DNA from 3 places in the Pseudomonas sp. AS2.8 genome. Region 1 is predicted to be linked to each of the others. Evidence: riboswitches for the same ligand, from Rfam matches in the RefSeq annotation. Region 1 holds a riboswitch; each other region holds the start of a gene.
The links. Region 1 has a riboswitch for cobalamin ahead of FHR73_RS21290 (ABC transporter substrate-binding protein). Riboswitches for the same ligand answer to the same signal wherever they lie in the genome.
Positions count from the first base shown of each region.

Region 2: it holds a riboswitch for cobalamin, as region 1 does, so the genes downstream of both, cobW (cobalamin biosynthesis protein CobW) here and FHR73_RS21290 (ABC transporter substrate-binding protein) in region 1, are expected to answer to the same signal.
Region 3: it holds a riboswitch for cobalamin, as region 1 does, so the genes downstream of both, cobO (cob(I)yrinic acid a,c-diamide adenosyltransferase) here and FHR73_RS21290 (ABC transporter substrate-binding protein) in region 1, are expected to answer to the same signal.

Region 1 is NZ_JACHVV010000006.1:51,662-61,349, forward strand. Features, by position in the region: gene FHR73_RS21255 (iron ABC transporter permease) at 1-908, opposite strand, end outside; gene FHR73_RS21260 (ABC transporter substrate-binding protein) at 905-2,023, opposite strand; gene FHR73_RS21265 (MFS transporter) at 2,149-3,525, opposite strand; gene FHR73_RS21270 (IclR family transcriptional regulator C-terminal domain-containing protein) at 3,644-4,498, opposite strand; gene FHR73_RS21275 (DUF962 domain-containing protein) at 4,642-5,160, shown strand; gene FHR73_RS21280 (ABC transporter ATP-binding protein) at 5,145-5,909, opposite strand; gene FHR73_RS21285 (iron ABC transporter permease) at 5,906-6,940, opposite strand; gene FHR73_RS21290 (ABC transporter substrate-binding protein) at 6,937-7,953, opposite strand; cobalamin riboswitch at 7,984-8,131, opposite strand; gene cobJ (precorrin-3B C(17)-methyltransferase) at 8,138-9,688, opposite strand, start outside.
Region 2 is NZ_JACHVV010000001.1:1,178,819-1,188,506, forward strand. Features, by position in the region: gene FHR73_RS05350 (L-threonylcarbamoyladenylate synthase) at 1-619, shown strand, start outside; gene FHR73_RS05355 (ScpA family protein) at 730-1,458, shown strand; gene FHR73_RS05360 (cobalamin biosynthesis protein) at 1,449-1,823, opposite strand; cobalamin riboswitch at 2,098-2,424, shown strand; gene cobW (cobalamin biosynthesis protein CobW) at 2,527-3,579, shown strand; gene cobN (cobaltochelatase subunit CobN) at 3,585-7,334, shown strand; gene FHR73_RS05375 (ATP-binding protein) at 7,336-8,379, shown strand; gene FHR73_RS05380 (VWA domain-containing protein) at 8,400-9,044, shown strand; gene FHR73_RS05385 (metal ABC transporter substrate-binding protein) at 9,481-9,688, opposite strand, start outside.
Region 3 is NZ_JACHVV010000002.1:627,447-637,134, reverse strand. Features, by position in the region: gene FHR73_RS09935 (DedA family protein) at 1-152, opposite strand, end outside; gene FHR73_RS09930 (metallophosphoesterase) at 283-1,116, opposite strand; gene FHR73_RS09925 (YggL family protein) at 1,186-1,554, opposite strand; gene FHR73_RS09920 (four-helix bundle copper-binding protein) at 1,695-2,024, opposite strand; cobalamin riboswitch at 2,122-2,317, shown strand; gene cobO (cob(I)yrinic acid a,c-diamide adenosyltransferase) at 2,413-3,039, shown strand; gene FHR73_RS09910 (cobyrinate a,c-diamide synthase) at 3,033-4,331, shown strand; gene bluB (5,6-dimethylbenzimidazole synthase) at 4,328-4,978, shown strand; gene cbiB (adenosylcobinamide-phosphate synthase CbiB) at 4,975-5,883, shown strand; gene cobD (threonine-phosphate decarboxylase CobD) at 5,876-6,865, shown strand; gene FHR73_RS09890 (cobyric acid synthase) at 6,862-8,313, shown strand; gene cobU (bifunctional adenosylcobinamide kinase/adenosylcobinamide-phosphate guanylyltransferase) at 8,314-8,835, shown strand; gene cobT (nicotinate-nucleotide--dimethylbenzimidazole phosphoribosyltransferase) at 8,832-9,688, shown strand, end outside.

The DNA.
Region 1 (9,688 bases):
GCCGACAGTGGCAGCAGGAAGCGCTGATCCTCACCCACCTGCCAACGGGCGATATGGGGCGCGACCAGACCGACGAAGCCGATCACCCCGACGAAGCTGGTGGCCGTGGCGGTCATCACCGCCACCAGGATCAGCACCTTGAGGCGCAGCCGGCGGATGTCCACGCCGAGGCTCTCGGCCCGTGCCTCGCCCAGGCGCAGCGCGGCCAGCTTCCAGGCATCGCGCAAGAGCAGGAGGCAGCACAGCAGGGTCACCCCGGCGACGATGGCCAGGGTGGTCCAGGTGGCGCGACCGAGGCTGCCGAACAGCCAGAAGAGGATCTGCTGCGACAGCTCCGGCGAGGAGAGGAATTGCACCAGCGACAGCAGCGACTGGAAGAGAAACAGCAGGGCGATGCCGCCGAGGATGATGGTGTCGCTGCCGGTGCGCTTGAGCGACGCCAGGGCGAAGAGGAACAGCGCCGCCAGCATGGCGAAGGCGAAGGCGCCCAACGGCACGCCGATCAGCGCGCCCAGGCCGAAGCTGCCCAGCGCCAGGCTGAGGGCGGCGCCACAGCCGGCGGCGGCGGCCATGCCCAGGGTGTAGGGACTGGCCATGGGGTTGTTGAGCAGCGTCTGCATCTGCGCCCCGCCCGCGCCGAGGGCGGCGCCCACCGCCAGCGCCATCAGCGCCACCGGCAGGCGCAGGTCGCGGACGATGGCATCGGTCATCGGCTGCCGCTCGCCGAGCCCGGTCAGCGACTTGAGCACCTCCAGCGGCGAGAGCAGCGACGGCCCGGTGGCGATGTCCAGCACCAGACCCGCCAGGGTCAGCAGCAGAAATACCCCGCAGGCGCGCCAGCGGCGACGCTCACGGGCGCGCTGCTCGGCGATGGCGTTGCCGTGGCTAGCGTTCGCGGCCTCGCTCATGGCGTCAGGCCTATGGCAAAGGTGCCCTCAGGCTGAATCGGCATGTAGCGGCGATAGTACTCGCGGTAGTTGGCCAGCGGATCCACGTCCTGGAACAGATCCGGATAGAGCTGCTTGGCGATGAACTGCAGCATGGCGAAGTCCTCCAGGCTGCGCGAGGCGCCCTGGTAGACGCCATAGAGGCGCCCATCGCGGATCGCCGGCAGATTGGCCCAGCCCGGTCGCTGCATGAAGGCGCGCAGGTGGCTGCGGGCGTCGTCGGCGGTAACGCCGGGGCCCATGGGCAAGGCGGTCGGATTGCTGTTGTCCTCGCGCCCGGAGATGAAGATGACCTCCGGCTGGGCCATGAGCACCTGCTCCGGATTCATCACCCCCCACCACTGGATGAAGGGCGCGGCGATGTTGTCGCCGCCGGCCAGGGTGACCATGGCGCCCCACATGTTGCGGCCATAGGTGAAGGAGTATTCGGCCGGGCCCTTGTTGCCGAATTCGGTATAGACCCGCGGTTTCGGACGCTGGGCCGCCGCGATGCGGCTCTGGATGTCCTGCACCACCTTGGCGTAGAAGTCGGCCAGCTCGGCGGCACGCGCCTCCTGCCCGGTGATGACGCCGAGCAGGAGGGTGGAAGCCAGGTGGCGCTCCAGGGTCTGGGCGTTGTAGTCGATCGCCACCACCGGGATACCGAGCTGTTCGAGGCGCTTGACCTCGCTGTCCAGCGCCTGGAATTGCCAGGCGGCCAGCACCACCAGACCAGGCTTGAGGGCGAGGACCTTTTCCACGGAAAAGCTGTTGTTTTCCGTCTCCCCCACATCGGGAAGGCTGGCCAGGGAGGGTCGGTGGGCGACGTTGAGCGCCCAGTTGGCCGGCACCTTGCGCTCCCAGGCGCCGCGGGAGACACCGACCACGGCGTCGAAGGCCTGCTCGCCACCGACCGCCAGGTAGTCGCCATAGTGGAAGCCCAGCACCACCCGCTTGGCCGGCGCCTCGATCGTCACCGTGCGGCCGAGGACGTCGGTGACCTGCCGGGTCTCGGCAAAGGCCGGAGCAATCAGAAAGCAAGCGATAAGCGTTACCAGCCGGACAGCCCACTGCCCGCTGCGCGCGAAACCTTTCATGGAACCCCTTGGACGTCTGCACCTGCTCTAGGCAAGCGATTACAGCGCATGCAAAGGGTGCAACTTTACGCGGTGGCAGCGCCTGCGCCTAGCGCCCGCCACCGGCAAAGGGGAAGCCGTCGACCTCAGGTCGCGTCGGCGTGACTGACCACCCCCTTGATCAATACCGCCACGGCCGCGAGACCCGCCGGCAGGAGCAGCGCGGTGAGCACCTGGGTGAAGGTCCAGCCCAGGCCCAGCAGGGTCGCGCCCATCCAGGCGCCGGTGATGGCGCCGAAGCGGCCGATGCCGAGCATCCAGGACACCCCGGTGGCGCGGCCATGGGTCGGGTAATAGCGCGCCGCCAGCGAGGGCATGGCCGACTGGGCGCCGTTGATGCACATGCCGGCCACCAGCACCAGGGTGGCGACCAGGGCGACCTGGCCCAGGCTCTGGCCGACGCAATAGGCGAAGACGCCAGCCAGGACATAGAACAGGCCGATCACCTTGTGCGGATTGAACCTGTCCATGGCCCAGCCGACGAACACCGCGCTGAGCACCCCGCCGAACTGGAACAGCGCGCCGATCAGGGCGGCCTGCTCCAGGCTGGCGCCGGCGTCGCGCATCAGCGTCGGCAACCAGCTGGTGAGCAGGTAGACGATCACCAGGCCCATGAAATAGGTCAGCCACAGCAGCAGGGTGCCGGCGCTGTAGTTGCGGTTGAAGATCACCGCGATGACGTTGCCGGTCTTGACCGACTTTTGCTCGGGCACCACGAAGTGCCGCGCCTCGGCGGCCTCGCGGCCGATCGGCGCCAATACCCGGCGGATGCGCTCGGCGCTCTTGCCGTGCACCACCAGATAACGCGCCGATTCCGGCAGCCAGAGCAGCAGCACCACGGCCAGCGCCAGGGGCAGCACGCCGCCCAGCACCAGCAGGCTGTGCCAGCCGTAGGCCGGGATCATCCAGGCCGAGACGAAACCGCCGCCGGCCATGCCCAGGTTGAAGCCGCAGAACATGCTGGTCACCAGCAGCGACTTGAGGCGCTCGGGGGTGTATTCCGAGAGCAGCGTGGTGGCGTTGGGCATGGCGGCGCCCAGGCCCAGGCCGGTGAGGAATCTGAGGATCACCAGTTGTTCGAGGTTGCTGCTGAAGGCCGACAACAGGCTGAAGCCGCCAAAGATGAAGGTGGCGACCACCAGCACGCCCTTGCGACCGAAGCGATCGGCCAGCGGCCCGGAGCCCAGGGCGCCAAAGACCATGCCGCCCAGCGCGGCGCTCATCACCGGCCCCAGGCTGGCCCGCGGGATACCCCACTCCACCGACAGCGCCGGGGCGATGAAGCCCATGGCCGCGGTGTCGAGGCCGTCGAGAAAGACGATGAGAAAGCACAGGGCGACGATGCGCCACTGGTAGGTGGACAGCGCCTGGCGATTGATGAAGTGCTGGACGTCCAGGGTGCCGGCTGTCGCCGTGGCCGAGGAATCGGCCAGGGGCACGGCGCCCGCGAGGGTGTGCGTCATGGTGGTCTGCTCGTGTTGTTGTTATCGGCGTAGTGCGCCACTGCGCTGACGTTAAGCCCAACCCCGAACAGCTGACAATTCGATTATCGGCGATATGGCCGATAATCGACCGGATTCGCTAGTGAAACAGCCGGGTGCTCAATTCCTGGCTGGCCGCCAACAGCACCGGCAGGAATCTCGTCTCCAGCTCCTGGCGACCGACCCGACTGGCGTGGGTGCCGACGTTGAGCGCTGCCAGCACCTGGCCGGCGGCGTCCCTCAGGGGCACCGCCAGGGATCTCAGCCCCACTTCCAGCTCCTGGTCGACGATGACGTAGCCCTGCTGGCGCACCTGGCCCAGGCATTCGATGAGCGCCGGCGGCTGATAGAGGGTACGGCTGGTCTTGGCCTGCAGATCGGCGTGTTCCAGGTAGTCGTGCAGGGCGGCATCGTCCAGGGCGGCGAGCAGGATGCGGCCCATGGAGGTGCAATAGGCCGGCAGCCGGCTGCCGACGCTGAGGTCCACCGAGATCAGTCGCTGCGGCGTGGCCGAGCGGGCGATGTAGAGGATCTCGTCGCCTTCCAGGGTAGCCATGGAGCAGGCCTCGTGCAGTTGCTCGCTCAGGCGATCGAGCACCGGCTGGGCGGTGACCGCCAATGGCGTCGACGACAGATAGGCATGCCCCAAGGTCAGCACCTTGGGCAGCAGCGAATAGGTGCGCCCGTCGGTGGTGACGTAGCCCAGCTTCATCAGCGTATGCAGGCAGCGACGCACCGCGGCGCGCGGGATCTCGGTGCGATGGCTGATCTGGGCGATGGTCAGCTGGCGCTTGCGCTCCTGGAAGGCGTGGATGACCGCCAGGCCGCGGGCCAGGGAGGTCATGAAGTTGGGATCGCCGGTAAAGGCTTCGATGCGCTTGGCCGGCGAGGCGATGATGGGCGGCGCGGCCAGTGGCGGCAGGCCGGTGGCATGAGCGGTGCGGTTATCGTCCATCTGACCGGTCCTCGGCAGGCTTTTGATCGATTATCGAGCGAGGGGGCGATTATCGCAATCGCATTTCTGTCGGCGCCCGCAGACGCGCAGGGGCCTGCAGGTGCATGCTGAGGCTTTCCGCCCAGCCGCCTGGATGCCTGCCGATGAAGACCCTGGAAGATCATCTCAGCCAATACGCGAGCTACCACCGCGATCCGCGCAACATCGCCAGCCACTTCCCCGGCATCCTGCTGATCGTGCTGGCGGTGGCCATCCTGCTGTCGCGACCGGTCTTCAGCCTGGCCGGCTGGCCGCTGTCGCCCGCGGTGCCGGTGGCCGGTGCGGTGGCGCTCTTCTACCTGCGTCTGGATCGGCCGCTGGGGCTGCTGATGAGCGTCCTGCTCGCGCTCGCCCTCTGGCTGGGCGCCGCGCTGGCCGCCCAGGCCACGGGCGTCTGGCTGACCTGGGGGCTGGGTCTGTTCCTGGTCGGCTGGGCGATCCAGTTCGTGGGGCACCACTACGAGGGGTGCAAGCCGGCCTTTCTCGACGACCTCGCCGGCCTGGCCATCGGCCCGCTGTTCATCGCCACCGAAGCCGTCTTCTGGCTGGGGGGTCGCCAGCAGCTCAGGCAGGCGATCGAAGAACGGGCCGGCCCGGTGCGGCGCCGTCAGCCCAGCCGATAGCGGATCGTCGGGCGACCGTCGGGGCCGTCCAGCGTCACCTGCGCCCTCACCCCCCAGACCTGCTGGATCAGTTCGGCGGTCAGCACCGCGGCCGGGGCGCCTTCGGCGACCAGGCGACCGTCGCGCAGCACCGCCAGCCGATCGCAGAACAGCGCGGCGAGGTTGAGATCGTGGATCGCCAGCACGCAGGTCGCCGGCAGGCGGCGGACCAGGTCGAGGATCTCCAGCTGGTGCTGGATATCGAGGTGGTTGGTGGGTTCGTCGAGCAGCAGTTCGCTGGGCTCCTGGGCCAGGGCGCGGGCGATCTGGGCGCGCTGGCGCTCGCCGCCGGAAAGGCTGTGCCAGCGGCGTGCCGCCTTGTCGACCAGGCCGACCTGGGCCAGGGCGCGCTGGCAGACCTCGGCGTCGCGCGCGCTCCAGGCATCGAGCAGACCGCGATGGGGCGTGCGCCCCAGGCGCACCACCTCGGCCACCGAGAGATCGGCCTCGGTACCGGCCTGCTGCTCCACCAGGGCGACGCGGCGCGCCAGGTCGCGCCGGCGCAGCTCGGCCAGGGGCGTCGCGTCGAGACTGACCCGGCCCTGCTCCGGTCGGCGCAGCCCGGCCAGCAGCCGCAGCAGGCTGGACTTGCCCGAGCCATTGGGGCCGAGCAAGCCGAGCACCCCGCCGGGCGGCACCGCGAGGGTCACCCCGGCGAGGATCGGCTGGCCGCCGGCGCTCCAGGCCACGTCGCGCGCGGCGAGGCTCATCGGACCTCCCGTGCGCGATAGAGGATGAAAGCGAAGGCCGGCGCGCCGACCAGGGCGGTGACCACGCCGATGGGCAGGGTCTGCTTGGCCACCAGGGTGCGGGCGACGATGTCGGCCAGCACCATGAACAGCGCGCCGATCAGCGCGCAGGTGGGCAGCAGCCGACCATGTCCCGGACCGACCAGGAAGCGCGCCACATGGGGGATCACCAGGCCGACGAAGCCCACCGCGCCCACCAGGCTGACCAGGCAGGCGGTGATCAGGCCGGTGACCGCCAGCAGCAGCAGGCGCAGCGGTCCCACCGCCACGCCCAGGCTGGCGGCGGCGTCTTCGCCAAAGGCGAAGGCATCCAGCGCCCGGGCGCAGGCCAGGCACACCAGCAGCCCGGCGAGCACCACCCCGCCGGCCAGCCAGACATCCGGCCAGCGCACCCCGGCCAGGCTGCCGAGCAGCCAGAACATCACGCTGCGCGCCTGCTCGGCATTGGCCGCGGTGGCGACGATATAGGCGGTCAGGGCATTGAACAGCTGGGAGGCGGCCACCCCGGCGAGGATGATGCGGGTGCTGCCGCCACTGCCGAGAAAGGGCAGCACCACGGTAAAGGCCAGCACCGCGCCGAGAAAGGCGCCGAGGGACACGCCGAGCATGCCGCCCCCGACGCCCAGCAGCATCACCAGCACCGCGCCGGTGGAGGCGCCGGCTGACAGCCCCAGCACATAGGGTTCGGCCAGGGCGTTGCGCAGCAGCGCCTGGAGGATGGCGCCGGAGACCGCCAGGCCCGCACCGCAGCAGGCGGCGACCAAGGCGCGACTGAGGCGGTACTCCCAGACGATGCCCTGGATGATGCGTTCCACCGGATAGGGCCCCAGGCCGAGGCCGTTGGCGATGGCTTGCAGACTGGTCAGGGGCGCGATGGGCATCTCGCCGAAGGACGCCGCCAGCACCACGCTCGCCGCCAGTGCCAGCACCGCGGCCAGGCCCAGCAGCCAGCGCCAGGGCCGGGCCCCTTCGGCCGCCAGGGGCAGACTCATGGTTGCGACTTGGCCAGGTCGGCGGCCAGGGTCTCGACGCTGTCCACCACCCGCAGCGAGGGATTGAGGGTCGGGGCGTCCACCACCAGCAGGTGATTCTCGCGCACCGCGCGCAATTCCCGGGTCAGCGGGTCGCTGCGCAGGAAGGCCAGCTTCTTGTCCACGTCATCGGCCGGGTAGAGGCGGCGGTCCATGCGCGCCACCACGATATAGTCCGGATCCAGGGCGGCGATGCGTTCCCAGCTCACCGCCGGCCATTCCTCGGCGCTGTCGACCACGTTGCGCAGGCCCAGGGCACGGGCGATCCAGGCCGGCGCGCCGAGCTTGCCGGCGACCCAGGGATCCCCTTCCAGCCGCGGACTGGAGAACCAGAACAGCACCGAGCGGCCCTGGACCCCGGCCGCCCTGGCCTGCTCGCCGGCGGCGGCGATGCGGCGGTCCAGGTCGGCGACCAGGCGCTCGCCGGCCGGTTGCACATCGAGGATGGCGGCCAGCTCCCGGGCCTCGCGGGTCACCAGCTGCATGTCGAAGGGGGCGCTGCGGCTGCCGTCGCTGTTGGAATCGGCGGTCACCGCCTTGCCTTCGCAATCGCTGGGCGCTACATAGGCGGCGATGCCGAGCTTGGCGAAGCGCGGGAAGTCCGCCACCTCGCCGCCGGGGCCGACGTGATAGGTGTACTGGGCCGCCACCAGGTCCGGCCGGGTGCCGACCACGGCCTCGAAGCTGGGCGCGTTGTCGGCCAGCCGCGGAATGCCCTTGCTCTCGTCCTGCAGATCCGCGGGCAAGCCGCCGAACCAGACGCCGGTACCCACCAGCCGCGCACCCACGCCCAGGCGCAATAGCAACTCGGTGCTGGCCTGGCCAAGGCTGACCAGCCGCTGGGACGCGCGCTCGAAGACCAGTTCACGACCGCAGTTGTGTACGGTCAGTGGATAGGCAGTGGCGGCCTGGGTGGCGAGGGGGGATACGGACAGCAGGCCGGCGCTGAGCAGCGGCAGAAGACGGCGAAACATGGACTCTCCTTGGGATGACGCGTCCCTTGTGGATGTTGGGTGTCCCCTGGCAAGGTCTGGCTCGCTTCTCGCGAAGCTCACAGTGGCGCGACCGCGCCGGAGTTGCACCGGCTTCCCGCCAGGGAATGGGAAGGTCGCCGAGGGTGAGCCAGCGGCGACCAAGATTCAAGCACTAAATGTTACTTTATAACAATTCCGTATCGTACCAGCGCGGCGTATAGACCCATTCGCCGCCGTCGGCCCGCGGAAAGCGCCGGGTATGGCTGGAGCCGAGGATCACCAGGGTGCGCGAATCCACCATCTCGCTGCGCAGGGCGCCGAGGCTGGTGTATTCGAGACCGCCACCGGGGCGGCCGACGTCGCGGCCGAGGATCACCGGGGTGTTCGCCGAGCGGCAGCTGCGCAGGACGTCCAGCGCCCGATCCAGCTGGTGCGGCCGGGCCTTGGAGATGGGATTGTAGAAGGCCATGGCCAGGTCCGCCGCGGCGGCCTGGCGCAGGCGCTGCTCGATCACCGTCCAGGGCTTGAGGTTGTCGGACAGGGATATCAGGCAGAAGTCGTGGCCCAGCGGCGCGCCGGCCAGGGCGGCGCTGGCCATGGCCGCGGTGATGCCCGGCAGGATCTCCAGCTCCACCGCCGCCCAGCGCGGGTCAGCGGCGCCTTCCAGCACCTCCAGCACCGCGGCGGCCATGGCGAAGACGCCCGGATCGCCGGACGACACCATGACCACCTGGCGCCCGCTGGCGGCCAGTTCGAAGGCGTGGCGGGCGCGCTGCAATTCTTCGCGATTGTCGCTGGCATGGGCCAGCTGGTCCGGGCGCAAGGGGCCGGCCATCTGCACGTAGGTGGCGTAGCCGAGCACGTCCTGGGCCTGGTCCAAGGTGCGGCGCACCACCGGGGCCATGAGTTCGGCCGCGCCGGGGCCGAGACCCACCACGCTGAGACGCCCACGGCGCTGGCCGAGGTCGTCGGCGTCCAGCGGCCGGTCATGCAGGTGCAGGGCGAGGCCATGGGCCTGGGCCCGTGCCACGGCCGCCTGGGCGAAATCCGGGGTGCGGGTATCGACGAATCGCAACGGTACCGCCAGCGTCTGGCTCAGCTCGGCGAGGTCAGGCACGGCCATGTCTTCCGCTCGCGCCAATAGTACCGCCACAGCCCCGGTTGCATAGCCGGTGCTGGCGAGCAGTGCGGTGACGGCGGCGGCGGTGGCATCGGCGCGCACCGCCACCAGCACGGCGCGGGGATGGATCAGCAGGGTATGGTCGTCGGCGCTGGTCATGGGCGAGACCAGGATGCGCTGCCGCGCCTCGGGATCGCGGGCCAGGGGCACCTCATCCAGCCAGGGCGCCTCGCCCTCGATGCGCACCGGCTCACCGGCCAGCAGATCGGCCACCCGGTGCTTGGCCACGTCGACATCGGCCAGGGCATAGCCGGCCGGCGGATCGAGCAGGCAGGTGCCGAATCTCAGCTCGCCACTGGTGGTGATGGCCGGGGCCACGTCCAGCAAGGTACCCAGCTGACGGGCCAGGCGATTGGCGCCGGCCAGGCCACCCAGCAGCGGCACCACGGCGCTGCCGTCCTCGGCCACCGCCAATACGGGTGGCTCGGCGGTCTTGTCGTCCAGCAGCGGGGCCAGGCTGCGGATGACGATGCCGGCGGCGCAGAGCACCAGCAGCGGCCGCTGTTGCCGATAGAGGTCACGCAGGTGGTCACCGAAGGCCGTGTAGCTGACATC
Region 2 (9,688 bases), on a different contig from region 1:
CATCGAAATTCATCCGCAGAATCCCCAGCCGCGGCTGATTCGTCAGGCCGTGGAAATCATCCAGTCCGGCGGTGTCATCGCCTATCCCACCGATTCGTCCTATGCGCTGGGTTGTCGTATCGGCGAGAAGAGCGCGGTGGAGCGGATCCGCCGCATCCGCCAGCTCGACGACAAGCACAACTTCACCCTGGTGTGCTGCGATCTTTCCGAGCTGGGCATCTATGCCAAGGTGGATACCAGCGCCTTCCGCCTGCTCAAGGCCTATACCCCCGGGCCCTACACCTTCATCCTCAATGCCACCCGCGAAGTGCCGCGCATGCTGCTGCATCCCAAGCGGCGCACCATCGGCGTGCGGGTGCCCCAGCATCCCATCACCCTGGCGTTGCTGGAGGCACTGGGCGAGCCCTTGATGAGCGTGAGTCTGATCCTGCCGGGGGATGACGAAGCCCTGGGCGACGCCTGGGAGATCCGCGAGCGTCTCGAGCATTTCGTCGACCTGGTGATCGAAGGCGGTCCGGGTGGCTTGCAGCCGTCCACCGTGATCAGCCTGGCCGACGACGAACCGGAAGTGATCCGCGTCGGTGCCGGGGATCCGACGCCCTTCATGATCGAAGCATGAGCGAAGCCCTGGACCCCCAGCTGCTCGAACCCGAGCAGCTGCGCCTGGCGCTGGTCTATGGCGAGGCCTTCACCGAACTGCCCCAGGACCTCTATATCCCGCCCGATGCCCTGGAGGTCTTTCTCGAAGCCTTCGAAGGACCGCTCGACCTGCTGCTCTATCTGATCCGCAAGCAGAACATCAACATCCTCGACATCCCGGTCGCCGAGATCACCCGGCAGTACATGAGCTACGTCGAGCTGATGAAGGCGGTGCAGCTGGAACTGGCCGCCGAATACCTGCTGATGGCGGCCATGCTGGCGGAGATCAAGTCGCGGATGCTGCTGCCGCGGGCCGAAGGCCTGGAAGCCGAGGAAGAGGATCCCCGCGCCGAACTGATCCGGCGCCTGCAGGAATACGAGCGCTTCAAGAAGGCCGCCGAGGATCTCGATGACCTGCCGCGCGAGGGCCGCAACTTCGTGGTGCCTACCTTGCCGGCGCCGGATGCGCGGGCGCGCAAGCTGTTGCCCGAGGTGGACCTCGGCGAGTTGCTGCTGGCGATGGGCGAGGTCCTGCGCCGCGCCGACCTGTTCGAGAGCCACCAGGTGACCCGCGAGGTGCTGTCCACCCGTGAGCGCATGAGCCAGGTGCTGGAGCGCCTCAAGGAGGGCGCCTTCGTGCCCTTCGTGGCGCTGTTCACCCTGGACGAAGGGCGGCTTGGCGTGGTGGTGACGTTCATGGCCATCCTCGAGCTGGTCAAGGAATCCCTAGTGGAGCTGGTGCAGAACGAGCCCTTCAGCCCCATCCACGTCCGCGCCCGGGTCAGGGACACCGACGCGGAAGAACTCGCTCAGGCGTAGGCCAGGGCTGCCGTCGCGGCCGCACTCTTGCGCTTGCTCACCAGCAACCGGGCACCTTCACCGGCCGCGGCCAGGGCCGCGGCTTCGGCCACGCTGGGGCTGCCAGTGTGCTGCAACACCAGGTCGCTGGCTGCGGTTATGCCGCGCTCTTGCGCCAGACGCTCGGCGGTGAAGCCGTGCAGAGGCAGCTGCCAACGCTGGGCGAGGGCGCGCAACCCGCTTTCCTCGAGTCGACTGGCAACGGTCGCCAGCGCGGTCAGCGCGGTGCGATCGCGCCGGGCTTCCCGCAAGACCCCGAGCGCCAGTTCGGCGAGTTCGTCCAGCGAACAGCCCTGGCGGCAGCCGAGGCCCAGGACCAGGGCCATTAGCCTTGAACGTCCATGCGGCGCAAGGAATCGCGGCAGCCCAGTCCGGGCCCTGAGCCGCTCAGCGGCCGAAGGGCGAGCCGGCCAAGGGCCGGGTGCCAGGCCGAAATAATGGTCCGGTACAGGATGGTGAGGGCGCGCGTGGTAGCGATCATGGCAGGTCTTGGGGCTGAGGAAGGCAGGCGGTGGCTCGCCCTTGGCGGACGCAGCGAGCAGACCACGCGCCTCGCCCGCCGGTCAAGCCTGGCTGATTGACACCCCGGCGGGGCGCTCGTAGCCTGTCGCGTTCCGAGGTGCTCTTGTCGGCAAGAGCTTGAAAGGGAACGCGGTGTGATACCGCGGCTGCCCCCGCAACTGTAAGCGGCATTTTTAGCCTCTCCACTAGAGCCTGTTCATAATTTGCTGCGCGTCGGCCAAACTGCGTTGAAGATGCTTTCGGAATGCTCATTTACCATTTGTAAACTCCGCTTCCTCAAGCATCTTCGCCTTGTTTGACTCTAGCTCGCGAAATTATGAACATGCCCTAAGGCCACTGCTCACGCGGGAAGGCCGGAGCCAGGCGCCGCGAGCCAGGAGACCTGCCTCGTCACGCTTCGAACACGCAACCGGGCGGGGTGATCCGGGCTGCCACCAGGGCCTCGCCGTCACGCGGGCGTCCGGCATGCCTGCCCGTCTTCTTTCGCTTTTTCTCTAAGGGCAGCCCATGAAAACCCTGGCCAAGACTCCCGTCACCATCGTTACCGGCTTCCTCGGTTCCGGCAAGACCACCCTGCTGCGGCACATGCTCGACCACGCCGAGGGCCGGCGCATCGCGGTGATCGTCAACGAATTCGGCGAGCTGGGCATCGACGGTGAGATCCTCCGCCAGTGCAGCATCGGCTGTAGTGAGGAAGAGGCCCAGGGCCGTGTCTTCGAATTGGCCAATGGCTGCCTGTGCTGCACCGTGCAGGAAGAATTCTTCCCGGTGATGAAGGAATTGGTGGCGCGCCGCGGCGACATCGACCACATCCTCATCGAGACCAGTGGCCTGGCCCTGCCCAAGCCGCTGGTACAGGCCTTCCAGTGGCCGGAGATCCGCAACGCCTGCACCGTGGATGCGGTGATCACCGTGGTCGACAGCCCGGCGGTGGCGGCCGGCACCTTCGCCGCCCATCCCGAGCAGGTGGATGCCCAGCGTCGCCAGGACCCCAACCTCGACCATGAATCGCCGCTGCACGAGTTGTTCGAAGACCAGCTCGCCAGTGCCGATCTGGTGATCCTCAACAAGGCCGACGGCCTGGACACCGAGGCGCTGGCCCGGGTGCGTGCCGAGGTGAGCGAAGAGCTGCCGCCGGCGGTCAAGGTGGTGGAAGCCAGTCGTGGCGTGCTGCCGCTGTCGGTGCTGCTGGGCCTGCAGGCCGAGTCCGAGGCGCACATCGACAGCCGTCCGACCCACCACGATCTGGAGGGTCATGAAGACCATGACCACGACGAATTCGACTCCTTTGGCGTCGAGTTGCCCGAGGTGGCGGAAGCGACCCTGCTGGCGGCCCTGGCCGAGGTGGTCAAGCATCATGGCGTACTGCGGGTGAAGGGCTTCGCCGCCATCGCCGGCAAGCCGCTGCGGCTGCTGGTGCAGGGCGTGGGCACCCGCTTCGACAAGCATTTCGACCGTACCTGGAAGACCGGCGAGACCCGCAGCACCCAGCTGGTGCTGATCGGTCAGGAGCTGGACCAGGCGGCCATCACCGCCCAGCTGCGCGCCGCGGTGGCCTGACCCAGATGCATCTGCTGCGTACCCAGCCGGGCGGTTTCGTCCCGGACGACGGCATCGCCCACCTGGCGCAGACACCGGGCGAGATCGTCGTGCTCTGCAGTGGCGACTCGCACCTGGCGCTGCTGGCCGAGGCGACCCGTAGCCTGGACGCCGGCTATCCGAGCCTGCGCCTGGCCAATCCCATGCAGTTGCAGAACCACGCCTCGGTGGATCTCTATGTCGAGGAGGTGCTCAGCCAGGCGCGGGTGGTGTTCATCTCCCTGCATGGCGGCCAGGGGTACTGGCGCTATGGCATGGAACGGCTGGCCGAGTTGACCGCGCGGGGGCTGACCCTGATCGCGGTGCCCGGCTGTGATCGGCCCGACCCGGAGCTGATGGCCCTGGGTACGGTGGCGCCCGAGCTGGCCGAACGGCTGTGGCGCTACCTGCGCCAGGGCGGCCTGGGCAATGCCCGGGATTTCCTGCATTGCCTGGCCACCGAATGCCTGGATGCCCGCTACACCTACGAGGCGCCACGGGAATTGCCAAGGGTGGCCGTCCATCATCCGGATGCCCTGGGCCTGGATGGTTGGCGCCAGCGCTGGCGACCGGATTGGCCCACCGCGGCGCTGCTGTTCTACCGCACCCACCTGCAATCGGCCAACACCGCCTTCGTCGATGTCTTCTGCCAGCAACTGGAAGCCCAGGGCCTGAATCCGCTGCCCATCGCCGTGGCCAGTCTCAAGGAGCCGGCCTGCCTGGAGGAGGTGGAACGGCTGCTGGACGAGACCGCCACGGCGCTGATCCTCAATACCACCGGTTTCGCCCAGTCCAGTCCGGAGCGGCCGAATCTGACGCCGTTCCGCCGCCCGGTGCCGGTGCTCCAGGCGATCTGCGCCCAGGACAATCGCGAGCGTTGGTTCGAAAACCCCCAGGGCCTGGGTGCCCGCGACCTAGCCATGCACATCGCCCTGCCGGAGCTGGACGGGCGCATCATCACCCGGCCGATCAGTTTCAAGGGCCTGGCCTGGCGCTGCGAGCGCAGCCAGAGCGACGTGGTCAACTACCAGGCCGATGGCGAGCGCATGGCCTTCGTCGCGCGGCTGGCGCGCAGCTGGATCGAGTTGGCGCGGCGTCCCGCAGCGGACAAGCGCATCGCCCTGATCCTGGCCAACTATCCGACCCGCGACGGCCGCATCGGCAACGGCGTCGGCCTGGATACCCCGGCGGCGGCGCTCAAGGTGCTGCAGGCGCTGCAGACGGCCGGCTACCCGGTGGCCAATCTGCCGGAGAGCGGTACCGCCCTGATCGAGCGCCTGCTCGGTGGGGTGACCAACGACAGCGCCCTGCGCGATCTGCGTCCGGCCCTGCAGAGTCTGGCGCTGGACGACTATCAGACGCTGTTCGCCCGGTTGCCAGTCAGCCTGCAGCAGGCGGTGACCGAGCGCTGGGGCGGGCCCGAGACCGATCCCATGCACCGTCGCGGTCGGCTCATGGTGGCCGGGGTGCGCTTCGGCCTGACCTTCGTCGGTATCCAGCCGGCGCGTGGCTACGACGTCGATCCGGCGGCGGTCTACCACGATCCTGCGCTGGTGCCGCCCCATGGCTACCTGGCCTTCTATTTCTGGCTACGCGAGGCCTATGGCGCTCAGGCGGTGGTGCATCTGGGCAAGCACGGCAATCTGGAGTGGTTGCCGGGCAAGGGCGTCGGGTTGTCGGCGGAGTGTTGGCCGGACGTCATCCTCGGACCGCTGCCCAACGTCTATCCCTTCATCGTCAACGATCCGGGCGAGGGCGCCCAGGCCAAGCGGCGCACCCAGGCGGTGATCATCGACCACCTGATGCCGCCGCTGACCCGCGCCGAGAGCTACGGACCGCTGCGCGACCTGGAACGCCTTGCCGACGAATACTATGACGCCAGCCTGCTGGATCTGCGGCGCGCCAGCGAATTGCGCGGCGAGATCCTGCAACTGGTACGAGAAACCGCCCTGGATCGCGAGCTGGGGCTGGTGATCACCGACGATCCGGACAGCTGGCTGCCGCAGCTGGACGCCTATCTCTGCGACCTCAAGGAGTCCCAGATCCGCGACGGCCTGCACGTGTTCGGTGAATCCCCAACCGGCCAGCTGCGTCGCGATACCCTGGTGGCTCTCCTGCGTATCCCCCGTGGCGATGCCCAGGGCGGCAATGCCAGCCTATTGCGGACGCTGGCCAAGGACCTGCAGCTGGGATTCGATCCCCTGGCCGCCGACCTCGGCGAGTCCTGGCAGGGTCCGCGTCCGGCCTGCCTGGAACAGTTGTCGAGCGAGCCCTGGCGCACCCTGGGCGATACTCGGGAGCGCCTGGAGTTGCTGGCCCTGGCTCTGGTCGCTGCGACCGTCGATGCCGAGCCCCTGCCGTTGGCGCTGGACGAACTGCCGGCCACCCGCCCGGTGCTGGAGCACCTGGTCGGCCAGGTCGCCCCGGCCCTGGATGGCTGCGGTCCCGCCGAAATCGGCGGCCTGCTGAGGGCACTGGAGGGGCGCTTCGTGCCCGCCGGACCCAGCGGCGCGCCCAGTCGTGGGCGGCTGGATGTCCTGCCCACCGGGCGCAACTTCTTTTCCGTGGATGTGCGCAACCTGCCGAGCATGACCGCCTGGCGGCTCGGCTGGCAGTCGGCCAATCTGCTGCTGGAGCGTCATCTGCAGGAGGAGGGCGATCACCTGCGCCAGCTGGGTCTCTCGGTCTGGGGCACGGCGACCATGAGGACCGGCGGCGACGACATCGCCCAGGCCATGGCGCTGCTGGGCGTGCGCCCGGTATGGCAGACCGGCAGTGCCCGGGTAGAGGACTTCGAGATCCTGCCGCTGTCGCTGCTGGATCGCCCGCGAGTGGATGTCACGCTGCGCATCTCCGGCTTTTTCCGCGATGCCTTCGGCGGTCTGGTACGGCTGTTCGATGCCGCCGTCCAGGCGGTCGCCGCGCTGGACGAGCCGGACGACCTCAATCCGCTGGCGGCCCAGGTACGCCGCGAACGTGCCGCGCTGGAGGCCGCCGGTACCGCTGCTGACCTCGCGCGGCGTCAGGCTGGCTGGCGCATCTTCGGCGCCCAGCCCGGGGCCTACGGTGCCGGTGTCCAGGGCGCGGTGGAAGAGCGCCAGTGGCAGGAGCGCAGCGAACTGGCCACGGCCTATCTCAACTGGGGCGGCTATGCCTATGGCGCCGAGGATGACGGCACCGCCGCCCGTGACGACTTCTCGCGCCGCCTGGGCCGGCTGCAGGCCGTACTGCAGAACCAGGACAACCGCGAGCATGACCTGCTCGATTCCAACGACTATTACCAGTTCCAGGGCGGCATGCTGGCCGCCGCCGAGACCCTGAGCGGTCAGCGGCGTGCCAGCTACTTCGGTGATCACGCCCAGGCCGACCTGCCGAAGATCCGTACCCTCAAGGAAGAGCTGGGCCGCGTCGTGCGCTCCCGGGCGGCCAATCCCAAGTGGATCGCCGGCATGAAGCGCCATGGCTACAAGGGCGCCTTCGAAATGGCCGCCACCGTGGATTATCTGTTCGGTTTCGGCGCCACCACCGAGTTGGTCGAGGATCACCAGTACCGGCAACTGGCCGATGCCTATCTGCTCGATGCCGATACCCGTGACTTCGTCGAACGCCACAACCCCGAGGCCCTGCGGGACATGACCGAGCGCCTGCTGGAAGCCCAGCAGCGCGGCCTCTGGCAGAAGCCCGGCGACTACCGTGAAGCCCTCGAACAGTTGCTGATGGATATGGATGAAGCCTGAGATGACCGCTCCCGTCTTTCCCCTGGCCGCCGTGGTCGGCGCAGACAGCCTCAAGTTGGCGCTGTGCCTGAATGCTATCGATCCCCGGATCGGTGGCGTGCTGATCGAAGGTCCCCGGGGCATGGCCAAGTCGACCCTGGCCCGGGGCCTGGCCGATCTGCTCGGGGGCGGTCCCTTCGTCACCCTGCCACTGGGCGCCAGCGAAGAGCGCATTGTCGGCACCCTGGATCTGGAGGCGGCCCTCGGTGAGGGTCGGGCGCGCTTCGCACCGGGCGTAGTGGCGGCGGCCGATGGCGGCGTGCTCTATGTCGACGAGGTCAATCTGCTGCCGGACCATCTGGTCGACCTGCTGCTCGACGTAGCGGCCAGTGGTGTCAACCGCGTCGAGCGTGACGGCATCTCCCACGAGCACGCCGCGCGCTTTCTGCTGGTGGGCACCATGAATCCGGAGGAGGGCGAGTTGCGTCCGCAGTTGCTGGATCGCTTTGGTTTCGCCCTGGCGCTGGACAGCCGGCCGGCACCCCGGGAACGGGCGGAGATCCTGCGCCGGCGTCTGGCCTTCGACAGCGATCCGCTAGCCTTCATCGCCCAGTGGGAGCCAGCCCAGGCGGAGCTGCGTGAGCGCTGCGCCGCGGGCCGGGCGCGACTGGCGGAGATCCCGCTGGACGATACCGCCCTGGAAGCCATCACCGCGGGCTGTCACCAGGCCGGGGTCGACGGCCTGCGTGCCGATCTGGTCTGGTTGCGCGCGGCCCGCGCCCATGCCGCCTGGCGTGGTGCCACGGCGATCGAAAACACCGATATCGCCGCCGTGGCCGAATTCGCCCTGCGCCATCGGCGCCGCGAGTTGGTGGATACCCCCGCAGTAATACCACCCCTGAAGGATTATTCGGCTATTGATACTCCGGAGCAGGAGCCAGGCGATCAACAACGGCAAGGTGATGCCGAGCCCGCGGAGGGTGAGGGCGATAGCTGGGGCGCCCTGGCGCCGGAGCCCACCGCGACGGGACCCAGGCGCCGCCTTGGCGGGGCAAAAAAGCCCTAGGCATCCGATCACCTCATGCCCTGGATCGCGATGCCCGAAGCGGGACGGGCAAGGCCCCGGGCGGGCGTCAGGGCGGCCGTTCGCCCGGCACGACAGGCCCCATCGCTTGGGTGCCGACGCTGCTCCGAGGGCGTCCACGTCGCGCTGATGAGCTCTTGCGGCAACCGCGCCGGCAGCGCCCGGCCCAGCTCTGGCTGGTGATCGTCGATCACTCCGCGTCCACCCGCCGCCACGGCGCCCTGGCCCAGGCCAAGGGCCTGCTGGCCGACTGGTTCGAACAGGCCTATCGCCAACGGGTCAGAGTCGCGGTCCTGCAGACGGCAGGGGAGCGACCCGAATGGTCTTTCCAGGGCGAGCGCAGCGGTCGGGCATTGCAGGCCTGGCTGGAGCAGCTGGGAGCGGGAGGCGGAACGCCCTTGCTGGCGGGCCTGGCGGAAGCTCAGGCCTGGCTGAGAAGTCGTCGCCGGCAGCACCCTGGCGAGGAATGCCAGCTGTTGCTGGTCACAGACGGGCGCCTGCGCGACCTGGAAGAGCTGGCAGTACCGGACTGTCCTGTCCAGGTGCTGGATATCGAACTGGGACCGCTGCGCCTGGGCCGAGCCGGGGAACTCGCCCGGCGCCTGGGCGCGGAATACCGGCACCTCGAAGAGGTACCGGTGGTCTAGCCAACCAGCCTCCAGCTCGTCGGTTGGGTTAAGACGGCTCCATCGTCGAAGCCCAACATCGAGGAGCTCGAGCGTCACGCTGTTGGGCTTCGCTGCGCTCAACCCAGCCTACCGGTCTGCGTAGGTTGGGTTGAGACGGCTTCATCGTCGAAGCCCAACACTGAGGAGCTAGAGCCTCATGCTGTTAGGCTTCGCTCCGCTCAACCCAACCTACCGGTCTGGCGTAGGTTGGGTTGAGACAGCTCCATCGTCGAAGCCCAACATCGAGGAGCTCGAGCGTCACGCTGTTGGGTTTCGCTTCACTCAGTGCCAACCTACCGGTCTGGCGTAGGTTGGGTTGAGACGGCTTTATCGTCGAAGCCCAACATCGAGGAACCCGAGCCTCACGCTGTTGGGCTTCGCTGCGCTCAACCCAACCTACCAGAAGACCTCGTCCTCAATGCCCGCCCTTCATCGCCTTGACCAGGGTGTCCACGTTGTAGCGGAACATGGCGGCATAGGTCGCCGCCGGGCCGTCTGCCGGCGACAGGGCCTCGACGTACAGCTCGCCGCCCGGCTGGGCGCCGCTGGCCTTGGCGATCTGCTGCACCAGGCGCGGATCGTTGGAGTTCTCGAAGAAGTAGGTGGCGACATGCTCCTGCTTG
Region 3 (9,688 bases), on a different contig from region 1:
AGGCCGCCGACCACCAGCAGCAGGGCCGTGGCCGGAATGAAGACGCCCAGCAGCACCAGGGACTCGCCAAAGGCGAGCAGGCCGACGAGCAGCGGTGCCCAGGCCTGGTGGGTTTCGATAAAGCCAAGCAGCGATTGCGTCAGGGATTCCATGGGAGGCCACTCTTACCGAAAGTCCTAAGACTACGCGGCGCCCGTGCCCTGCCAGCCGTTTCAACAGCTTGAATCAATTTCCATTGCTGGAACTGCGCGGGAGCGCGCATCGGCGCCCCGGCTGGACGCCTCAGCTTTTCGCCAGGGCGTCTTGAGCGACTTGCCAGCGCAGTGCGTGACGCTCGCCCACGACGAAACGATCGCCCTGGAAGTCCCAGCGCTCCACGTCCACGGTCTTTTCCGCCCCTTCGCCGACCAGCAGGCGGTTGAAGGAGTTGGGCGAGGTGCCGCGCACGCGAGAAGAAAGGGCGGTGCCGGCCTGGACGATCCAGACCTCGCGGGGCAGGCTGGGGTACTGGCGACTCAGCGGCAACACATAGGGCAGGTGGATATGTCCGCCCATCACCAGATCCAGTCCGGCGTCGGCCCAGGTGGCCAGGGCGTGATCGGCGTTGTGCTGCAGATTGCTCAGGTCACTGAGTTCGAGGGCGCCGAAGGGCTGGTGGGCGATGACGATGCGCAGCTTGCCCGGACCGGCGCGGCGCAGGCGCTCGGCCACGCGCTCGATCTGCGCGGTGCTTACCGCGCCATCCTTGTGGCGTTGCGGAGCGGTGGTGTTGAGCCCGACCAGCAGCAGCTCGTCGTTTTCGAAACTGGGCTCCAGATCCTGGCCGAAATGGCGGCGATAGTTGCCATAGGGCGTCAGGAAGCGCGCGAAGACATTGTACAGCGGCAGGTCGTGATTGCCCGGGATCACCAGGGTTCGCGGGATGCCGTAGCTTTCCAGGCGTTCGACGAAGGTCTTGGCGGCGGCGAATTGTCCGCGCCGGGCGCGCTGGGTGATGTCCCCGGAGAGGATGAGGACATCGGCGCCGTGTTCGCGGACATGGGCTTCCAGAGCCGCGACCACGGCGGGTTGCTCGGTGCCGAAGTGGGTATCGGAGATTTGCAGGAGGGTCGTCATGAGGACCTGGTTTCCAACGGATTCCCCTTTACGACCGCAACGGCCGCCAAGCTATCCGGCGAAGGCTAGTTAGACTTCGCCGTCGTGGTGCCAGGCGTCATGCAGATCGGAGGCGTTGGCTTCGCCGACTTCGGTACGGGCCTTGAGCCAGTCCAGCAGGGCGGTACGGTCTTCGGCGGTGGGCGAGGTGTAGCGCTTGTTGGCCATGATGGTGCCTTCGACCCAGGCGTTGTCGAAGCCGCCGATGTAGTCCAGCTTGCGCTCTTCGACGTAGTCGATGAAGTCGCCCAGGAAGGTGTCCAGATCGTCTTCGCTGAGTTCGTTCTTGAAGCTCACCTTGATTTCAAAGGCCAGTTCCTGGAATTCGCCCAGGTACTGCTTCTTGCGCAGGCGACGCTTCATGCGGCTCAAACGGGGATCTTGGTTGGTATCGGTCATGGCGAAGGCCTGGATATCGATTAAAGGGCGGGCATTATCCCTGGCGCCGACGGGTAATGCCAATGCCGACCGCTCCAGCGGTGGGTCGGCCGGGCCGTTTTGCCTGCGACCGGAGCGCGCAGTAGCGGAAAATGACCCGCTCAGGCCGCCATGGCCGCGCAGGCGTCGGCACAGGCTGCGCAGGCCCGGGCGCAGGCCTGGCAGTGATTGGCCTTGTGCTTGCCGCATTCGGCGGCGCAGGCACGGCAGGTGGCCAGGCACAGGGCGCAGGCTTCGGCGATGCGGTCGCTGCCGCGTTGCATGAAGGTGGCGGCCAGGCGGCAGGCATCGGCGCAGTCGCGGTCCAGGCGGACGCAGTCGCGCATCATGTCCAGATTGGCTTCGCCCAGGCAGGCGCTGGCGCAGGTTTCACAGGCGGCGGCGCAATCGAGGCAGGCCTTGATGCAGGCGGCGAGAGTGGCATCGTTCATCCGGTAGCTCCTGGCGGTGGGTGCCTAGGGTGGACCCGTCCGCGCGACGCCGAGTTCGGGTGGCGCCATCGATTGACGCTCTCCCGGGTAGTCCGTACCCTGCGCCCTTGCACGTGGTGCCCCGCCTGGAGCGGGGTGAAACAGGGAAGCCGGTCGAGCCGGCGCTGCCCCCGCAACGGTAGTTGAGCAGTAGCTGCGCGATGCCCACTGGCCCTGGCCGGGAAGGGGCGCAGCGGATGCCCCAGGGCATCGGCTCACCAGCCCGGAGACCGGCCACGCTTGCGTTCATCTCGGCGATGCGGAGGGCGTCGCGCGGCGTCGCCACCTGCCTTGCGCGGGCGGCGTCTCTGCCCGTTTCTCCGCCGCGCCCGCACCCGGAGAACCATCCATGACCGACACCCCCGATTCGACCAGCCCCGAGCGAGACGAGCGCCACCGCGCGCGCATGGTGCGCAAGAAGGCGGTGATCGATGCCCGCATCGCCGAAGCCCAGGACGAGCGTGGCCTGCTGCTGGTCCATACCGGCATCGGCAAGGGCAAGAGCAGCTCCGCCTTCGGCATGGCGGCGCGCGCCCTCGGCCACGGCATGAAGGTGGGCGTGGTGCAATTCATCAAGGGCCGCCGCGACACCGGCGAGCAACTCTTCTTCAGGCGCTTCCCGGACGAGGTGCGCTACCACGTCATGGGCGAGGGCTTCACCTGGGATACCCAGGACCGGGCCCGCGACCTGCAGTCGGCGGCGGCGGCCTGGGCGGTGGCGGTGGAGCTGCTGCGCGATCCGGCCATCGGCCTGGTGCTGCTGGACGAACTCAACATCGCCTTCAAGCACGGCTATCTGGACGTCGACCAGGTGCTGGCCGATCTGGCCGGGCGCCCGGCGCACCAGCACGTGGTGGTGACCGGGCGCGGTGCGCCGCCGGCGCTGGTCGAGGCCGCCGATACCGTGACCGACATGAGTCTGGTCAAGCATGCCTTCCAGGCCGGCGTCCGCGCCCAGCAGGGCATCGAATGGTAGGCCAGACGCGGCATTGCCCGGCGCTGCTGATCGCCGCCCCGGCCTCCGGTCAGGGCAAGACCAGCGTCACCGCCGCCCTGGCCCGGCTGCACGTTCGCCAGGGTCGGCGGGTACGGGTGTTCAAGTGCGGTCCGGACTTTCTCGATCCGATGATCCTCGCGCGCGCCAGCGGCGCACCGGTCTACCAGCTCGATCTGTGGATGATCGGCGAGGCCGAGAGTCGGCGCCTGCTGTGGGAAGCGGCGGGGGAGGCCGATCTCATCCTTATCGAAGGGGTCATGGGCCTGTTCGACGGCCAGCCCTCGGCGGCCGACCTGGCCGAGCGCTTTGGCGTACCGGTGCTGGGGGTAATCGACGCCGCCGGCCTGGCGCAGACCTTTGGCGCCCTGGCCTATGGCCTCGCCCACTACCGGCCGAGCCTGCCCTTCGCCGGGGTGCTGGCCAATCGCAGTGGCAGTCCGCGGCAGACGCAGCTGATCCGCGGCAGCCTGCCGGCGGGCATGACCTTCTTTGGCAGCCTGCCGCGCGATGCCGGCATCGAGTTGCCGAGTCGCCACCTGGGGTTGATCCAGGCCGACGAGGTCACCGACCTGGATCGTCGTCTGGACATGGCGGCCGATGCCCTGGGCGCCAGTTCCACCCTCGAATTGCCGCCGCCGGTAGCTTTTGCCGCACCTGAGCCGACCGCGGTCGAGCCGCTGCTGGCCGGGGTGCGGATCGGTGTGGCCCGGGATGCGGCACTGGCCTTCATCTACCAGGCCAATCTGGATCTCTTGCGCGCCCTGGGCGCCGAGCTGCAGTTCTTTTCCGTGCTCACCGACACGGCGCTGCCGGCGGTAGACAGCCTCTACCTGCCCGGCGGCTATCCCGAGCTGCACCTGCGGACGCTGTCCAACAACCTGGGCATGCGCGCGGCCATCCGCGCCCACCACGCGGCCGGCAAGCCGATCCTCGCCGAGTGCGGCGGCATGCTCTATCTGCTCGACGAACTGACCGACAAGGCCGGCGAATCCGCCAGCCTGCTCGGGCTGCTGCCCGGCAGCGCGCGGATGCAGGCGCGGCTCACCGCCCTGGCCCTGCAGTCGGTGGTCTTCGAGCAGGGCACCCTGCGCGGCCACACCTATCACCACTCCGCCCTGGAGTCACCCGAAGTGCCCTGGGCGCGCGGGCTGTGCCCCAACGGCAAGGCGGTGGCCGAGGCGGTCTACCGAGACGGTCGCCTCACCGCCAGCTATATTCACTTCTACATGCCGTCGGCACCCGCCGCGGCCGCCGCGATGCTCAAGCCGTGACCACGACCCCCTATACCCCCGCCGAACAAGCCGCCGTCTACCGAGCCATCGCCGAGCGCCGCGACATGCGCCATTTCTGCGGTGGCGAGGTGCCTCCTGAACAACTGGCCCGCCTGCTGGGTGCCGCCCACCAGGCGCCCAGCGTCGGGCTGATGCAGCCCTGGCGCTTCCTACGCATCAGCGATCCGGCCCTGCGCCAGCGCCTGCATGAGCTGGTGGAAGAAGAGCGCTGCGCCACCGCCGACGTCCTCGGCGAGCGCAGCGACGACTTCATGAAACTCAAGGTGCAGGGCATCCTTGATTGCGCCGAGGTGCTGGTGGCGGCGCTCATGGACGGTCGCGAAGCCCACGTCTTCGGCCGCCGTACCCTGCCGGAGATGGACCTGGCCTCGTTGTCCTGCGCCATCCAGAATCTCTGGCTGGCAGCGCGCTGCGAAGGCCTGGGCATGGGCTGGGTGTCGCTGTTCGAACCGGAAGCCGTGCGCGGCCTGCTGGAGATGCCGGAAGGCGCCCAGCCGGCGGCCATTCTCTGCCTGGGACCGGTGGAAGCCTTCTATCCGCGCCCCATGCTGGAAGAAGAGGGCTGGCGCCAGGGGCGGCCGCTGGAGGAACTGGTCTTCGAGAATCGCTGGGGCCAGAAGCCATGATGCTGGCCTTCGCGGTCTTCGGCGGCATGCTGCTCGACCTGCTGTTCGGCGAACCCCGCCGTGCTCACCCCCTGGTGCTGTTCGGGCGCCTGGCCGACAGCCTCGAAGCCCGCTTCAATCCCGGTGGCCGTGGCTGGCGCAGCCATGGCGTGGTGGCCTGGAGCCTGGCCGTGCTGCCCTGGGTGCTGCTCACCGCCTTGCTCTGCCAGCTCGACTGGCTGGCCTGGATCATCCAGCCCCTGGCGCTGTATCTGGCCGTGGGACTGCGCAGCCTGGGCGAACACGCCGAGCCGGTGGCGCGCGCCCTGCAACGCAACAATCTGCCCGAGGCGCGGCGCCGGGTCGGCTACCTGGTCAGTCGCGAAACCAGCGAGCTGGACGAGACCGCCGTGGCCCGCGCCGCCACCGAGTCGGTGCTGGAGAATGGCAGCGATGCGGTCTTTGCCGCGCTGTTCTGGTTCGCCCTGCTGGGTGCCCCGGGCGTGGTGCTCTATCGCCTGGCCAATACCCTGGACGCCATGTGGGGCTATCGCACGCCGCGCTTGGAACGCTTCGGCTGGGCCGCGGCGCGGCTGGACGATGTTCTCAACTATATCCCCGCGCGGCTGGTGGCCCTGACCTATGCCGGCCTCGGTCGCTTCTGGAGCGCCATCGAGAGCTGGCGGAGCCAGGCACCGCTGTGGGACAGCCCTAACGCCGGTCCGGTGATGGCGGCCGGTGCCGGCGCCCTGGGCGTGAGCCTGGGCGGTGCGGCCCGCTACCACGGCGAGTGGCACGAGCGTCCGGTGCTCGGCCGCGGTCCGGCGCCGACCTTCCTGGCCATCACCCGCGCCCTGAAACTGGTACGGCGTGGCGCCTGGTTGTGGACCGCGCTGATCGCCCTGGGAGGATTGCTGCTTGCTTGAGCACGGCGGTCGCCTGAGGCGCGCGGCGCGCACCTACGACATTCCCCTGGGCGACTGGCTGGACCTGTCCACCGGTCTGGCCCCCTGGCCCTGGCCGCTGCCGGAGATTCCCGCCAGCGCCTGGGCACGGCTGCCGGAGCCCGACGACGGCCTGGTGGAAGCTGCCTGCGCCTGTTACCGGGCCAGCGCGCTGCTGCCGGTGGCCGGCTCCCAGGCCGCCATCCAGGCGCTGCCGACCCTGCGCGCACCGGCGCGGGTCGCGGTGCTGGCGCCCTGTTATGCCGAGCACGCCCTGGCCTGGCGTCGCGCCGGCCACGAGGTGCTGGAAGGGGACGAAGCCCAGATCGCCAGCCGTCTCGACCAGCTGGACGTGCTGGTGGTGGTCAATCCCAACAACCCGACGGGGGAGCGCCTGTCGCCGGCCCGCCTGCTGGACTGGCACGCCCGCCTCGAACGCCGGGGTGGCTGGCTGGTGGTGGACGAAGCCTTCATGGATCCCACGCCGGCAGCGAGTCTTGCGCCCTTCAGCGATCTGCCCGGACTGATCGTGCTGCGCTCCTTTGGCAAGTTCTTCGGGCTGGCCGGGATGCGCCTGGGCTTCGTGCTGGCGGCGCCGAGCCTGCTGGCGCAGCTGGACGAGCAGCTGGGGCCCTGGACGGTGAACGGCCCCAGTCGTTATCTCGCCCGGCAACTGCTGACCGATCAGCCGGGCCAGCAGCGGCAGCGCGAGGCCCTGCTTGAGGCCGGTGAACGCCTGGCTGCGGTGCTTGCCCGGCACGCCCTGATGCCCAGCGGCGGCTGCGCCCTCTTTCAATTGCTGCAGCGCCCGGATGTCGCGGACCTGCATGAACACCTCGCCCGCCGGGCCATCCTGACCCGCCTGTTTCCCGCGCTTGGCGCCCTGAGATTCGGTCTGCCCGGCGACGAGTCCGGCTGGCAGCGTCTGGACCAGGGCCTCGCCAGCTACCGGAGTCCCCTATGAGTACGCTGATGGTGCAGGGCACCACCTCCGATGCCGGCAAGAGCACCCTGGTGGCCGCCCTGTGCCGCTGGCTCCATCGTCAGGGCGTGGCCGTGGTGCCCTTCAAGCCCCAGAACATGGCGCTCAACAGCGCCGTGACCGCCGATGGCGGCGAGATCGGCCGCGCCCAGGCGGTCCAGGCCCAGGCCTGTGGCCTGGCGCCCCATACCGACATGAATCCGGTGCTGCTCAAGCCCAATACCGATGTCGGCGCCCAGGTGATCATCCACGGTCGCGCCGTCACCAGCATGGATGCCAAGGCCTATCACGCCTACAAGCCGGTGGCGCGGGAAGCGGTGCTGGCCTCCCATGCGCGACTCTCGGCGGGCTATCAGGTGGTGCTGGTGGAGGGCGCCGGTTCGCCGGCCGAGATCAACCTGCGCCAGGGCGATATCGCCAACATGGGCTTCGCCGAGGCGGTGGACTGCCCGGTGCTGCTGGTGGCGGACATCGACCGGGGCGGCGTCTTCGCCCATCTGGTCGGCACCCTGGACCTGCTCGAACCCAGCGAGCAGGCGCGCGTCGCCGGCTTCATCATCAACCGTTTCCGCGGCGACCTGGCCCTGCTGCAACCCGGGCTGGACTGGCTCGAAGCCCGTACCGGCAAGCCGGTGTTCGGCGTGCTGCCCTATCTGCACGACCTGCACCTGGAAGCCGAGGATCGCCTGGCCACCGGCCAGGTCGCCAAGCAGGGACCGCGCCTGCGGGTGGCGGTGCCGGTGATGCCGCGGCTTAGCAACCACACCGATTTCGATCCCCTGCGCCTGCACCCCCAGGTGGAATTGCTGTTCGTCCGCCAGGGCGAGGAACTGCCCGCCGCCGACCTGATCATCCTCGGCGGCTCCAAGAGCGTGCGCAGCGACCTGGCCTTCCTGCGCGCCCAGGGCTGGGACACGGCCATTGCCCGTCACCTGAGATACGGTGGGCGGGTGCTGGGCATCTGCGGCGGCTTCCAGATGCTCGGCGAGCGGATCGCCGATCCCCTCGGGCTGGAAGGTGCGCCGGGTGACAGCGCCGGTCTGGGCCTCTTGGCCATGACCACCGAGCTGGCGGCGGAAAAGCAGCTGCGCAACGTGCACGGCTGGCTCTGCGACGGCGATGCCGAGGTGGCCGGCTACGAGATCCATGCCGGCGTCAGCCAGGGACCGGCCCTGGAGCGGCCGGTGCTGCGCTTCGCCGATGGCCACGTGGATGGCAGCCTCAGCGACGACGGCCAGGTGCTGGGCACCTACCTGCACGGCCTGTTCGAATCGCCCGCCGCCAGCGTCGCCCTGCTGCGCTGGGCGGGGCTGGCCGAGCCGCAGCAGCTGGACTACCACGCCTTGCGCGAACGCGATCTGGAGCGCCTGGCCGATCTGGTCGAACACCATTTGGACACCGGGCGCCTGCGCGCCCTCTGCGAGCTCTAGATGCGCGAATTCATCCTGGGTGGCGCTCGCTCCGGCAAGAGCGCCCTGGCCGAGCGCCTGGCCGCCGAGTCCGGCCTTGCCGTCACCTATATCGCCACCGCCGGCGGCAGCGACGCCGAACTGGCGCGGCGCATCGAACGCCATGCCGCCCGCCGACCGGCGCACTGGGCGCTGGTGGAAGAACCCCTGGCGCTGGCCGAACGCCTCGAGGCCCTGGCGGCGCCGGAGCGCTGCCTGCTGGTGGATTGCCTGACCCTCTGGCTGACCAACTTGCTCTTGCTCGACGATCCCCGGCGCCTCGACAGTGCCTGTGCGGCCTTGCTCGAAGTCGTGCCGCGGTTGCCCGGCCATCTCATCTTCGTCAGCAACGAGACCGGTCTGGGCGTCGTCCCGCTGGGCGAGCTGACACGCCGCTATGTCGATGCCGCCGGCGAATTGCACCAGGCCCTGGCCGCGCGCTGCGAGCGCGTGGTGCTGACCGTCGCCGGTCTCCCCCTGACCCTCAAAGGAACCCCGCTATGAGCATGCCCTGGTGGCAAGGACCCTGCCGCCAACCCGATACCGCCGCCGCCGAAGCCGCGCGCCAGCGGCAGGCGGTATTGACCAAGCCGAGCGGTTCGCTCGGCGATCTGGAAGTGCTGGCCATCCAGCTGGCGGCCCTGCAGGGCACGCCGCGACCGCTGCTGCAGCGGACCGCCATCGCCGTCTTCGCCGGTGATCACGGGGTGGTGGAAGAGGGCGTCTCGGCCTATCCGCAGTCGGTGACCGCCGAGATGGTGCGCAACTTCGTGCGTGGCGGGGCGGCCATTAGCGTGCTCGCCCGGCAACTGGACGCCGCCCTGGAAGTCATCAACCTGGGTACCGTCACACCGCTGGAACCCCTGCCCGGGATCATCGACCTGCCCCTGGGGCGCGGTACAGCCAACTTCACCCTGACCCCGGCCATGACCCATGACCAGTGCCAGGCCGCGCTGCAGGCCGGTCGCGACGCCGTCCTGCGCGCCTGCGCCGGCGGCGCCGACCTGTTCATCGGCGGCGAGATGGGCATCGGCAACACCACTGCCGCCAGCGCCATTGCCAGCGTGCTGCTGGATACCTCGCCGCTGGCCCTGGCCGGACCCGGTACCGGCCTGGACGCCGATGGCGTGGCGCGCAAGGTGGCGGTCATCCAGCGCGCCCTGCTGCGCCATGGCGACGCGCTGGAAGATCCCTACGAGTTGCTGCGCCGCCTGGGCGGCTTCGAGCTGGCCGCCCTGACCGGTGCCTATCTGGCCTGCGCCCAGCAGGGCCTGCCGACCCTGGTGGACGGCTTCATCTGCTCGGTGGCAGCGCTCTGCGCCCAGCGCCTGCAACCCGATACCCGCGACTGGCTGCT